Regions from separate parts of the Paeniglutamicibacter cryotolerans genome, predicted to be linked through region 2. Evidence: predicted binding sites of a transcription regulator. Region 2 holds the regulator's gene; the other holds the start of a gene.

Region 1 (4,694 bases), 1.1 Mb from region 2:
GGTGACGCCGTAGGACGGCGCGCCGTCCGATCCTTTGGCCGGGGTCAGGCCCCACCCAAGGTGAGCGTCAGCAGCGGGGTGGCCTGCGACCAGCCCTCGGGCCGCAGTATGGCACGGCCGGTGTCCGCCTTCGTTGGAACCACCATGAACAACAGCCCATATCCGTGGCGTGCCGCTGCGGCGGCCAGGTTGGCCAGGGCGGCATCAACATAGGTGCTGGGGTCGACCCGGTCGCTGACCTGTGGTTCGCTGAGCAGCGCATGCCCCTCGCCGAAGACGATTCGGGCCCGGGCAACGGAGTGGTCGAAATCGGTGATTTCCACGACGTCGTAGTCATCCAGCGGCGCCTCGAAGAGCGTTGCCGTCTCCGGTAGCTTCGCAACCTGGGCGACATCCTCGGTCCGGGCCGCGAGCAACGTCCGCGTCTCGGTCGGGGCCCAGCCCTGACGGGCCAGCTCCTTGGCCAGGAAGGCGTCGGGCTGCCCCAATAGGGTCAGTCGGGTGCCGGGTGCTGAGGGGAGTGCGGCAAGCTGGTCGGCCAGGGCGCCGACCTCGCCCGGAGTCGGCCACCAGCGCAGCAGCTCGGGGCCGGTCAGGCCGCTTCCGGTCAGCACCATCGAGTAGCCGTCGACCGCCACCGGATGGAGGTCCCGGATCAGCGCGAGGGAGCGTACCCAGTGCGGGATCTTCTTGGATTCAGTGGGCATGTGCGGGCTCCGGTGTCGTGGTGGTGTCGGTGAGGTAGATGTTCCCGAGGACCGAGGCACGCCCGATGACGGCCAGCGAACCCGCGGCCAGCGCGATGGACAGCACGGCCCAGGTGTCCTTGGGCTCGTGCCTGGAGATGAACGGCGCGATGGCGAGCAGGCCGAAGACCAGGAAAAAGGCCACGCGATGCAGGGATTGCCGGGCGAGGGGCCGCAACGGCATGCCCGGTCCGATGGCCAGCGGCACGCAGAGAAGCAGGCTCCCCGCGAAGGCCGTGGCCCAAGTCCCGAGGAGACTGACCGTGGAGCTATCGGCACCGGCTGCCGCCCCGAAGGCCGTGGAGCACAGAAGGTAGCCCAGGGAGGCCAGGCAGAAGAGCAGGAAGGAAACCAGCCATCCCTTCGCCACGGCATACGGGCCGAATGCGACCAGATGCCGGTTCGCTACGGGGGCCCCCGTCGAGGTTGCCCGTCTACTCATTTCGCTCCTTGATCACTGGTGATTTGACTCTACGCGCATCGGTGGCTGGTGCCCAGCGATCGCGGGTCAGCTGCTGCTGCGAACCAGGGAGATGATGTCGTCCAGAATCGTGCGCACCACCGGCAGCCGGGAAAGTACGGCCAGCCGGGCAATGACCGGAGCCGCATTTCCGATCAACCGCAGGGTTCGTCGGGCATCCTCAGTGCCGTCGTAGGCCCAGAAGAGGATGATGCCGCGCTGGATGAGCCAGAGCAGCTGGGGAAGGTCCTGCCGGATGGCCAGCGGTGGCTGTGGCCGGCAGGTGGCAACTGCCTGGCGCCAAAGCCCGAACTCCTTGGCCTTGTTCACGTTTCCGGAGGCCGGGTCTCCTCCGGCGAAGGCTGCGCGGATGAACGCCGGGCCGAAGTCCCGGTAGGGGGCGAGGACCTCCAGTGTGGCCTCCAGGGTAAGCCGGACGTTGGTCTCCAGGTTGTTGCCTTCCTGCAACCGGGGCCATGCGAGGGCCCGCTGCCGGTCCTGCAGGAGGCGGAAGAGCTCGCCGACGAGCTGCTCCTTGGATTCAAAGTAGTAGTACGAGTTCCCCAGCGATAGTCCCGATTCTTCTGCAATGGCGCGCATCGTCGTGCCCTGAAAGCCGTTTTGGGCGAAGAGTTTCATGGCGGCGTTCAACAGCTTTTGCCGGGATTCGGTCCCTTTTGCGGTTTGCTTGGTCATTTTTTCCTTGTATTCAGGCGGGTCCGGGTCATTCTAACAAGAATTGAACATGTTCAAAAACTGGATTCGTGTCAGTAGAACCGAACAGCCGGTGAACAGCCGTGAACGGGTCGCGTGGGAGAATGGATGGTCAAGTGCTAATACAGCGGGCAGCCTGCGGAACGCGAACCATTCCCCGACAAGGAACGATGGATCGCCAATGCCGCGGGCGGGACCTGGCGAACCACTTCAAGATTGGGTATCCACCATGGGCGTTACTTCCGCCAGCAAAAAAACAGCAGCTCCGGTCAAGTCCGCGGTCTTCGCGGCAGCCGGTAGCCCGTACTTCTCCACCGTCATGGCCGTCATGGCCGTCGTGGTCATCCTGTCCAACATCGGCGCCGCCAAGGGCGTGACGTTCGGCCCCGTTGTCACCGACGGCGGATTTTTCCTTTTCCCGTTGGCCTACATCCTGGGCGACGTGATCAGCGAGGTCTACGGATTCCGCCAGGCTCGCCGGGCCATCGTCACGACCTTCGCCCTGGCCGCGTTTTCGGCCCTGTGCTTCTGGATCATGATCGCGCTTCCCGCCGCCGATTGGTATGACGGGCAGGATGCGCTGGAGCGCACGCTCGGACCGGTCTGGCGCATCGTGGCAGCCTCGCTGCTCGGGTTCCTTGTCGGCCAGACCCTGAACTCCCTGGTCCTGGTGAGGATGAAGGAACGCTTCGGCGAGCGGGGGCTCGTGGGCCGGCTGATGGGATCCACCGGTGTGGGCGAATTCGCCGATACGTTGATCTTCTGCTCGATTGCCGCCCCGGTGCTGGGTATTTCCGATGCCCCGACGTTCGTCAACTACGTGCTGGTCGGTTTCGCCTACAAGACGGCTGTGGAGTTCGCCTTCGTGCCAGTCACCGCGGCCGTCATCCGCTGGTTCAAGCGCCGTGAACCCAGCTACGAGCTCCCGCAGTAGCCCCCGGCAAGCCCGCGCGGTACCGCATTAGCCCGCTCCCGGGCGCCGCCTGCGCTCACCGGTCCGTCGTCCGCGCGGGGCAACTCATCCCTGTGCCGGATCCCCTTTGGCGTCCCTGTTCGATAGCGTGGGCTCCATGGACACCCACGCCGCACCGCTGATCTCCGCTACCGCCCTGGTCTCCGGGTACGGCGGGCTGGATATCTGTGGTCCGTTGGATCTTCAGCTCCGCCCGGGCACCGCCCTGGGGATCGTCGGATTCAACGCCGCTGGCAAGTCGACGCTGCTGCGCACCCTGGTCGGCTACCAGGAACCGGTCTCCGGTGACGTGTTGATCCTGGGTGCATTCACCGACGATTCCAGCTACCTGTACCGCCGCGCGGTTTCGGTGGTGTTGGATGAGGACGCGTTCTTCCCCTCGCTAAGCGTGCAGGAGCACCTCGACCTGGTGGCTCGCGGGCACGGCTTGGAGCATGCGGGGGAACTGGTCGAGCGGGAACTGGCGTTCTTCGACCTGGAGGGCGCACGCACCGCCTATCCGCATGCCCTGTCCTCGGGCCAGCGGCGCCGGCTATTGCTGGCTGCCGCCCTGATCCGTCCGGCGCGGCTGCTGGTGCTCGACGAGCCCGAACAGCGCCTAGACCCGCAGATGCGTGCCGGCCTTGCAGCCCGGTTGCGTGAGCGGGTCGCTGCCGGTGCCACACTGCTGGTGGTCACGCACGATCCGGGTTTCCTGGCTGTGGTGGCGGATCACGCGTTGGTCGTAGCGGATGGCGAGATTACTGCCAGAACAGTCGATGCCGCTGCAGCCGCGATCAGGGAATCCTAAGCATGGCAGCGGCAATGCTCAATGAACCCGTCGACTTCGACCCTTGGATTCGGTCCCGGACGGCCGAACGCGAGGCAAAACGAGGACGCTTCGGGGAGCGGGCAGCTGATGCCTACATGGCGGTGCTCGCCCTTTTCATGGTGGTCCTCTTTGCCACGGGCATCGCCCAGGCATTCACCCAGAACTTCCGCACCGGGCTGGAAGGCGGACTCCTGCGGCCCGGGCTCGGCGTCGTTCCCCCGGCCTCCGCCGCCTCCGCCCTGTTGATGGTGGCGCTGCTGGCCATGCTCTCGCTCTTCTCCCGGCTCGGCCCCTCCGCCGTGGACCGGGCCCAGGGTTTCTGGTGGCTGTCACTTCCGGTGCGCCGTACGCCGTTCCTGGCGCGGCTGCTGCGCCAGAGGCTGGTCTGGATCATCGCGCTGGGCCTGGTGCTGTGGATTCCGTTGGGCATAGCGTTGCTCGATGCCGGGCAACGGTTACCCGCTGCAGTCGGGATTGGTTTGGGCGCGCTGTGCCTCGGACTGATGCTTGCCGTGCTGGCGTTGATCGCCGCAGTGGCCCAGTTTGCCGGGCGGGCCCGTTGGATCCGCGGCGGTCTGGGGTTCGGAACGACAGCGCTGGCGCTGGTCTATGCATTGGACGCCGTGCTGCATGCAGCCGGACACCCGGGGCTGGAACGGCTCTGGGCGGTGCTTCCCGTGTCTTGGCCCGCTGCCGCCCAAGGTGGAGCCTGGTGGATCGTGCCGGCACTTGCGGCATCGGTAGCCGGGTTGTTCGCCTATGTGGCGCCGCGGCTGGAACGTAACTCCAGTCGCGAACTGATGGCCCGCGGTGCTTCGAGTGCCCATGCCGGTGCTGCATTGGCCATGCTCGATACAAAGGTGCTGGGCTCGGCCATCGAACAGGCCGGGGCGCACGAATCGCGGCGGCAGGCGGCCCAACGGGAATCGATTCGCCGTCGCGGCTCCGATGCCTTCGGCCGGATGCTCCCTGCCGCGCTGGCCCGCGGGC
Region 2 (4,694 bases):
GAGGCCGCCCACCGCCACGAGGGCGAGCTGCTGATCGTGATGCGCAGCTACTTCGAGAAGCCGCGGACCACGATCGGCTGGAAGGGGCTGGTCAACGACCCGCACCTCGACGGCTCGCACGACATGAATGCCGGGCTGCGGGCCGCCCGCCGCTTCCTGCTGGCCGTCGCCGAGCTGGGCTTGCCGACGGCCACTGAATTCCTTGAGCCGCTCAGCGCACAATACCTGGCCGACCTGGTCTCGTGGGGTGCCATCGGGGCCCGCACCACGGAGAGCCAGACGCACCGCCAGCTGGTCTCGGGACTCTCGATGCCGGTGGGTTTCAAGAACGGTACCGACGGCGGCATCCGCGTGGCCGTGGACGCCTGTGGAGCCGCTTCGGCTGCCCAGGGCTTCATGGGCATCGACGAGGACGGGCGCACGGCCGTGGTGGCCACCGCCGGCAATCCGGACGTCCACCTGATCCTGCGCGGAGGCTCCGACGGGCCGAATTACGATGCCGTCGCCGTGGAATCCGCCTCGGCCCAGATGGCCGAGGCAAAGCTGAACCCGCGGGTGATAGTCGATGCCAGCCACGCCAACTCCGGCAAGTCACACCTGCGACAGGTCGATGTCCTTCGGGAACTTGCCGACCGGATCGCGGCCGGCGATACCACCATCGCCGGCATCATGGCCGAGAGCTTCCTGATGCCCGGCGCCCAGAAACTGGATCCGGCCCAGTCTGTCCAGCCGGGGTTCTCGGTGTTGGAAACACTTTCCTACGGCCAGTCGGTGACCGATGCCTGCATGGGCTGGGAGGCTACGGAACGCGCGTTGGAGCAGCTGGCTACGGCGGTCAAAGCCCGTCGTTAGGCCCCCCGGGCGGGAACCCCCTTACCCGAAAATTGCTTAATTTGTTTCACTTTCGTCACATTGGCCCCTAGGATTGGTCCTTAGACGACTTCAATCTGCTGCACTGAACCTTGGGTTGCAACATAGGGATTAACGTCAATCGTTTATGTTATGGCCCGTATCAGGAGTGTGTTGGGGATGGTAGAGCCGCAGAACTTCGCAAATGCGAGATTCATGACGGTGGCGGAGGTCGCCGACGTCATGCGTGTGTCGAAGATGACCGTTTACCGGTTGGTGCATTCGGGCGAATTGCCCGCCGTGCGCTTCGGGAGGTCCTATCGCGTCCCCGAAAACGCGGTGGAAGCATACCTGCGTGCGGCGGGACTGCATGGGGGATCGGCCACGGGCTGACCCAAATGGTCTGGACCGCCCTCCGGAGCAGGTAATCTGTTAAGGAACGTTTAACGTCCAGTTGACTGCGGTCGGTTGCTTTTTGGTGCCGCTGCGTGGTCAGCACATCAATAAGTCTGCGAGGAACCATTATGGGCTCTGTTATCAAGAAGCGCCGCAAGCGTATGGCCAAGAAGAAGCACCGCAAATTGCTTCGGAAGACCCGTCACCAGCGTCGTAATAAGAAGTAAATGCCGTTCCGGGCAACGCCCGGACTGCATGAAGGCAGGGCCGCAACCTTTCGAGGTGGCGGCCCTGCCTTATTTCTTTTCCCGCTTCGACGGTGCCGGGAGCCGTTCTAGCGCCTTCGAATGCTTCCGAGGCTTCGCCACAGACCCCACAAGGCACCGGAGATGCCGGCGGCCTTCAGCCCCAGCGTCGCGGCGCGCCTGCCCGTTCTGAAATCGTAGACGGGCCAGTTGCGGGCCTTGGCATGACGGCGCAGTCCGCCGTCGGGATTGATGGCCACGGGGTGGCCGACCGCCTCAAGCAGCGGAATGTCGTTGTGTGAATCGCTATAGGCCCAGCAACGGGCGAGGTTCAGGTTCGTGGCCTCGGCCAGTTGCCGGACGGCCGCCGCCTTGGCCGGTCCATGAAGGATCTCACCGACTAGGCGTCCGGTGTAGGCGCCATCATGCTGTTCCACCACGGTGCCCAGGGCCCCCGAGAGGCCGAGCCGCCGGGCCATCACGGAGGCGACCTCCAACGGCGTCGCCGTGACGAGCCAGACCTGGCGTCGGGCATTCAGGTGTTGGTTGGCGATGGCGCGGGTTCCCGGCCAAATCTTGGAAACGATGAACTCGTCGTAGATCTCATCCCCGAGTGCTTCCATGTCATCGACGAAGAACCCGGCAATAAGGGCCAGCGCGCGGTCGCGCACCTGATGGATGTCCTTCATGTCCTCGCCACGGGTGAGGAAGCGCATCTGGAGCAGGGCGAATCCGGCGACCTGCCGCAGCGTAAAGGCCTTGCGCTGGTACATCTTCCGGGCCACGGCAAAAAGGCTGGCCCCGCGCATCATGGTGTTGTCGACGTCGAAGAAGGCGGCCTCGACTGAATCGGGGAGTCCGGGAAGGGGGAAATCCGGGTATCCGGAGCTCGACGAGGGCATCCCACCAGTCTAGACGCTAGCCGTCGCACGGACGCGCTAGCGTTAATGGCATGACTGCCATTGACCCAACCCCGAGGGTGGAGCTCCTGGTTCGTGCCGGATGCCACCTGTGTGAAGCTGCCCGCCAGACAGTGGAGAAGGTGACGGGGTCCCTGGGACTGGGATGGACCGAGCTCGATGTCGACGCCGACCCCGCCCTGTTAGCGCGGTACTCCGAGGAGATCCCGGTCCTGCTGATCGACGGCGTGCAGCGGGACTTCTGGGTCATTGATCCGCTCCGGCTACGTGCGCTGCTCGTTGGCTAGGTTCGGGCGGCGCACTTGTGAAGCATCCTGACACACTCTTTTGTCCGGTGCTCCCAAACGGCCATAGAGTGGGTTACTTGGACGAAGCGGAGGGAGATTCAACGATGAACGAAGAACGTGCTCTCCCCATCGATTCCCTGGATGCGACGGAAATGCCCGACGGATTACCCAGGCAGGAGCCCGTGGCTGCGGTGCGGCCGTCGCAGGTGGCCGACCGGCAATTGCCAGAGGCTACATTGTCCCGGCTCACGGGCTACCTGCGAGTGCTGACCTCGCTGCAGGCCGACGGGCAACATAGCGCCTCCTCCGGCGTCCTCGCCGAGGCTGCCGGGGTGAATCCCGCGATAGTGCGCAAGGACCTTTCGTTGCTCGGTTCCTACGGAACCCGGGGCGTCGGCTATGTCGTATCGGAACTGAGCCAACACATCTCCAAGGCCCTGGGGCTGACCCAGGAATGGCGCGTTGCCATCATCGGTGCCGGCAATCTGGGACGCGCGCTGGCCGGATATGGAGGGTTCAGGAACCGCGGTTTCGACGTGGTGGCCCTCATCGACGCCGACCCGCAACTCGTGGGCCAGCGCATCGGCGAGCTCGTGATCTCCGACGGAACGGACCTGGCCGCCGTCATTGCCCGGGATCAGGCAAACATGGTGGTGCTGGCCGTTCCCGCGGCGGCGGCCCAGCCGTTGTGCGACGAGTTGGTGAAATGCGGCATCAGCAGCATCCTCAGCTTCGCGCCCGTCCCGCTCCAAGTCCCTGCGGGAGTGCACCTGCGCAAGGTGGACCTGGCCACCGAACTGCAGATCCTGGCCTACCACGCGCAGGACGTCGACTAACAAGGCAGGACATCGGCCCGCGAGGCCAATGCGAAAGCCGCCCGGCGGAGAACTTCCCGCGGGCGGCTTCGACCGTTTCCGGCACTTCTTAGACAACGGCCCTGGAAGCCTTCTTGTAGGCGATGTAGTCGCTGGAGGGGCGCAGCCAGGACAGGACGATCGCCACGACGCCCAGAAGTGCCGGCAGTATGGTGACGCCGCTGGTGAGGGTCAGCAGCGAAAGTACGGCGAGCACCGTTCCGGTGATGCGGGCTCCGTTGCTGCCGGCACGCAGCATGAAGGCGATCAGGGCAAAAAGCCCGGCGGAAATGATGCCGAGTACGACCACGAAGTTGATGGCCATGTCGAACACCGCTGCCAGGTCCGATATTTTGAGCCCCGCCGTCGCCAACTGCGACTGGAGCGCGGGATCGGCCGCAATCATGGTTTCAACCTGGGTGAGCATGGCACCCCGCGGAAGGATGATGAAGACCACGGATATGAGCAGGCTGTATGCACCAGCGACTAGCAGCAGCCAGAAGGCCGCGGTGAGCAGACCGGGTCGGTTAGCAACCACGGGCTTGACGCCCATCGGGAACTGCTGCGGAACCGGGAAGCTCCCGGGGTACTGCTGGGGCGCCTGGCCGTAGGGGGCAGGCGCCTGGGCCGCGTTCTGCCCATACTGCGGTGTGGGCTGGCCGTAGGGAGGCACGTTCTGCCCGTACTGCGGAGCGTTTTGCCCGGCTTGCGGGGGATTCTGCCCGTATCGGGGCTGTTCGGGCGGCGGGTTCTGCGGATCATGGGGTTCGTTGGCGGGGGTGCTCACGGCCTGCTCCTCATTCGTCGTGATGGTTTTCCTGCTCTCAACGATAGTGGTCGGACACCGGAAAATCGCCGTCCAAAAGGATGGTTTATCGCGCAGAGACCAGGGGAAAGTGCCCTTGGAGGAGTATCCCGCGACCGGACCGGGTGATGGTTATCACCTGGGCGATTTAGGCTCCGCACCAAAGATTTGAGAGACTAAGACCATGTCCACTGCCACCGTCCACCTGCTTCGCCATGGAGAAGTCCATAATCCGGACAAGGTGCTCTACGGGCGACTCCCCGAATTCCACCTTTCCGAGCTCGGCCGTGAAATGGCAGACCGGGCCGCGGAGTACTTCCTCGGCCAGCGGAATAATG

The links. The regulator Rex, encoded in region 2, represses fermentation and respiration genes when NADH is low (regulators of the CRP and FNR family bind a similar motif). The targets are predictions, from matches to a motif close to CTTGTGAANNNNTTCACAAG.
Region 1: the regulator Rex is predicted to act here: its motif matches at 1,943-1,962, upstream of E9229_RS07075 (queuosine precursor transporter).

The regions. Positions count from the first base shown of each region.
Region 1 covers NZ_JACHVS010000001.1:1,497,713-1,502,406, forward strand. Annotated here, with positions in the region: gene E9229_RS07060 (hypothetical protein) at 45-707, opposite strand; gene E9229_RS07065 (hypothetical protein) at 697-1,188, opposite strand; gene E9229_RS07070 (TetR/AcrR family transcriptional regulator) at 1,255-1,902, opposite strand; gene E9229_RS07075 (queuosine precursor transporter) at 2,150-2,854, shown strand; gene E9229_RS07080 (ABC transporter ATP-binding protein) at 2,991-3,683, shown strand; gene E9229_RS07085 (DUF6297 family protein) at 3,686-4,694, shown strand, end outside.
Region 2 covers NZ_JACHVS010000001.1:385,052-389,745, reverse strand. Annotated here, with positions in the region: gene E9229_RS01950 (3-deoxy-7-phosphoheptulonate synthase) at 1-852, shown strand, start outside; gene E9229_RS01945 (helix-turn-helix domain-containing protein) at 1,030-1,242, shown strand; gene E9229_RS01940 (30S ribosomal protein bS22) at 1,374-1,472, shown strand; gene E9229_RS01935 (HAD family hydrolase) at 1,580-2,392, opposite strand; gene E9229_RS01930 (glutaredoxin family protein) at 2,443-2,697, shown strand; gene E9229_RS01925 (redox-sensing transcriptional repressor Rex) at 2,826-3,533, shown strand; gene E9229_RS01920 (single stranded DNA-binding domain-containing protein) at 3,622-4,338, opposite strand; gene E9229_RS01915 (histidine phosphatase family protein) at 4,541-4,694, shown strand, end outside.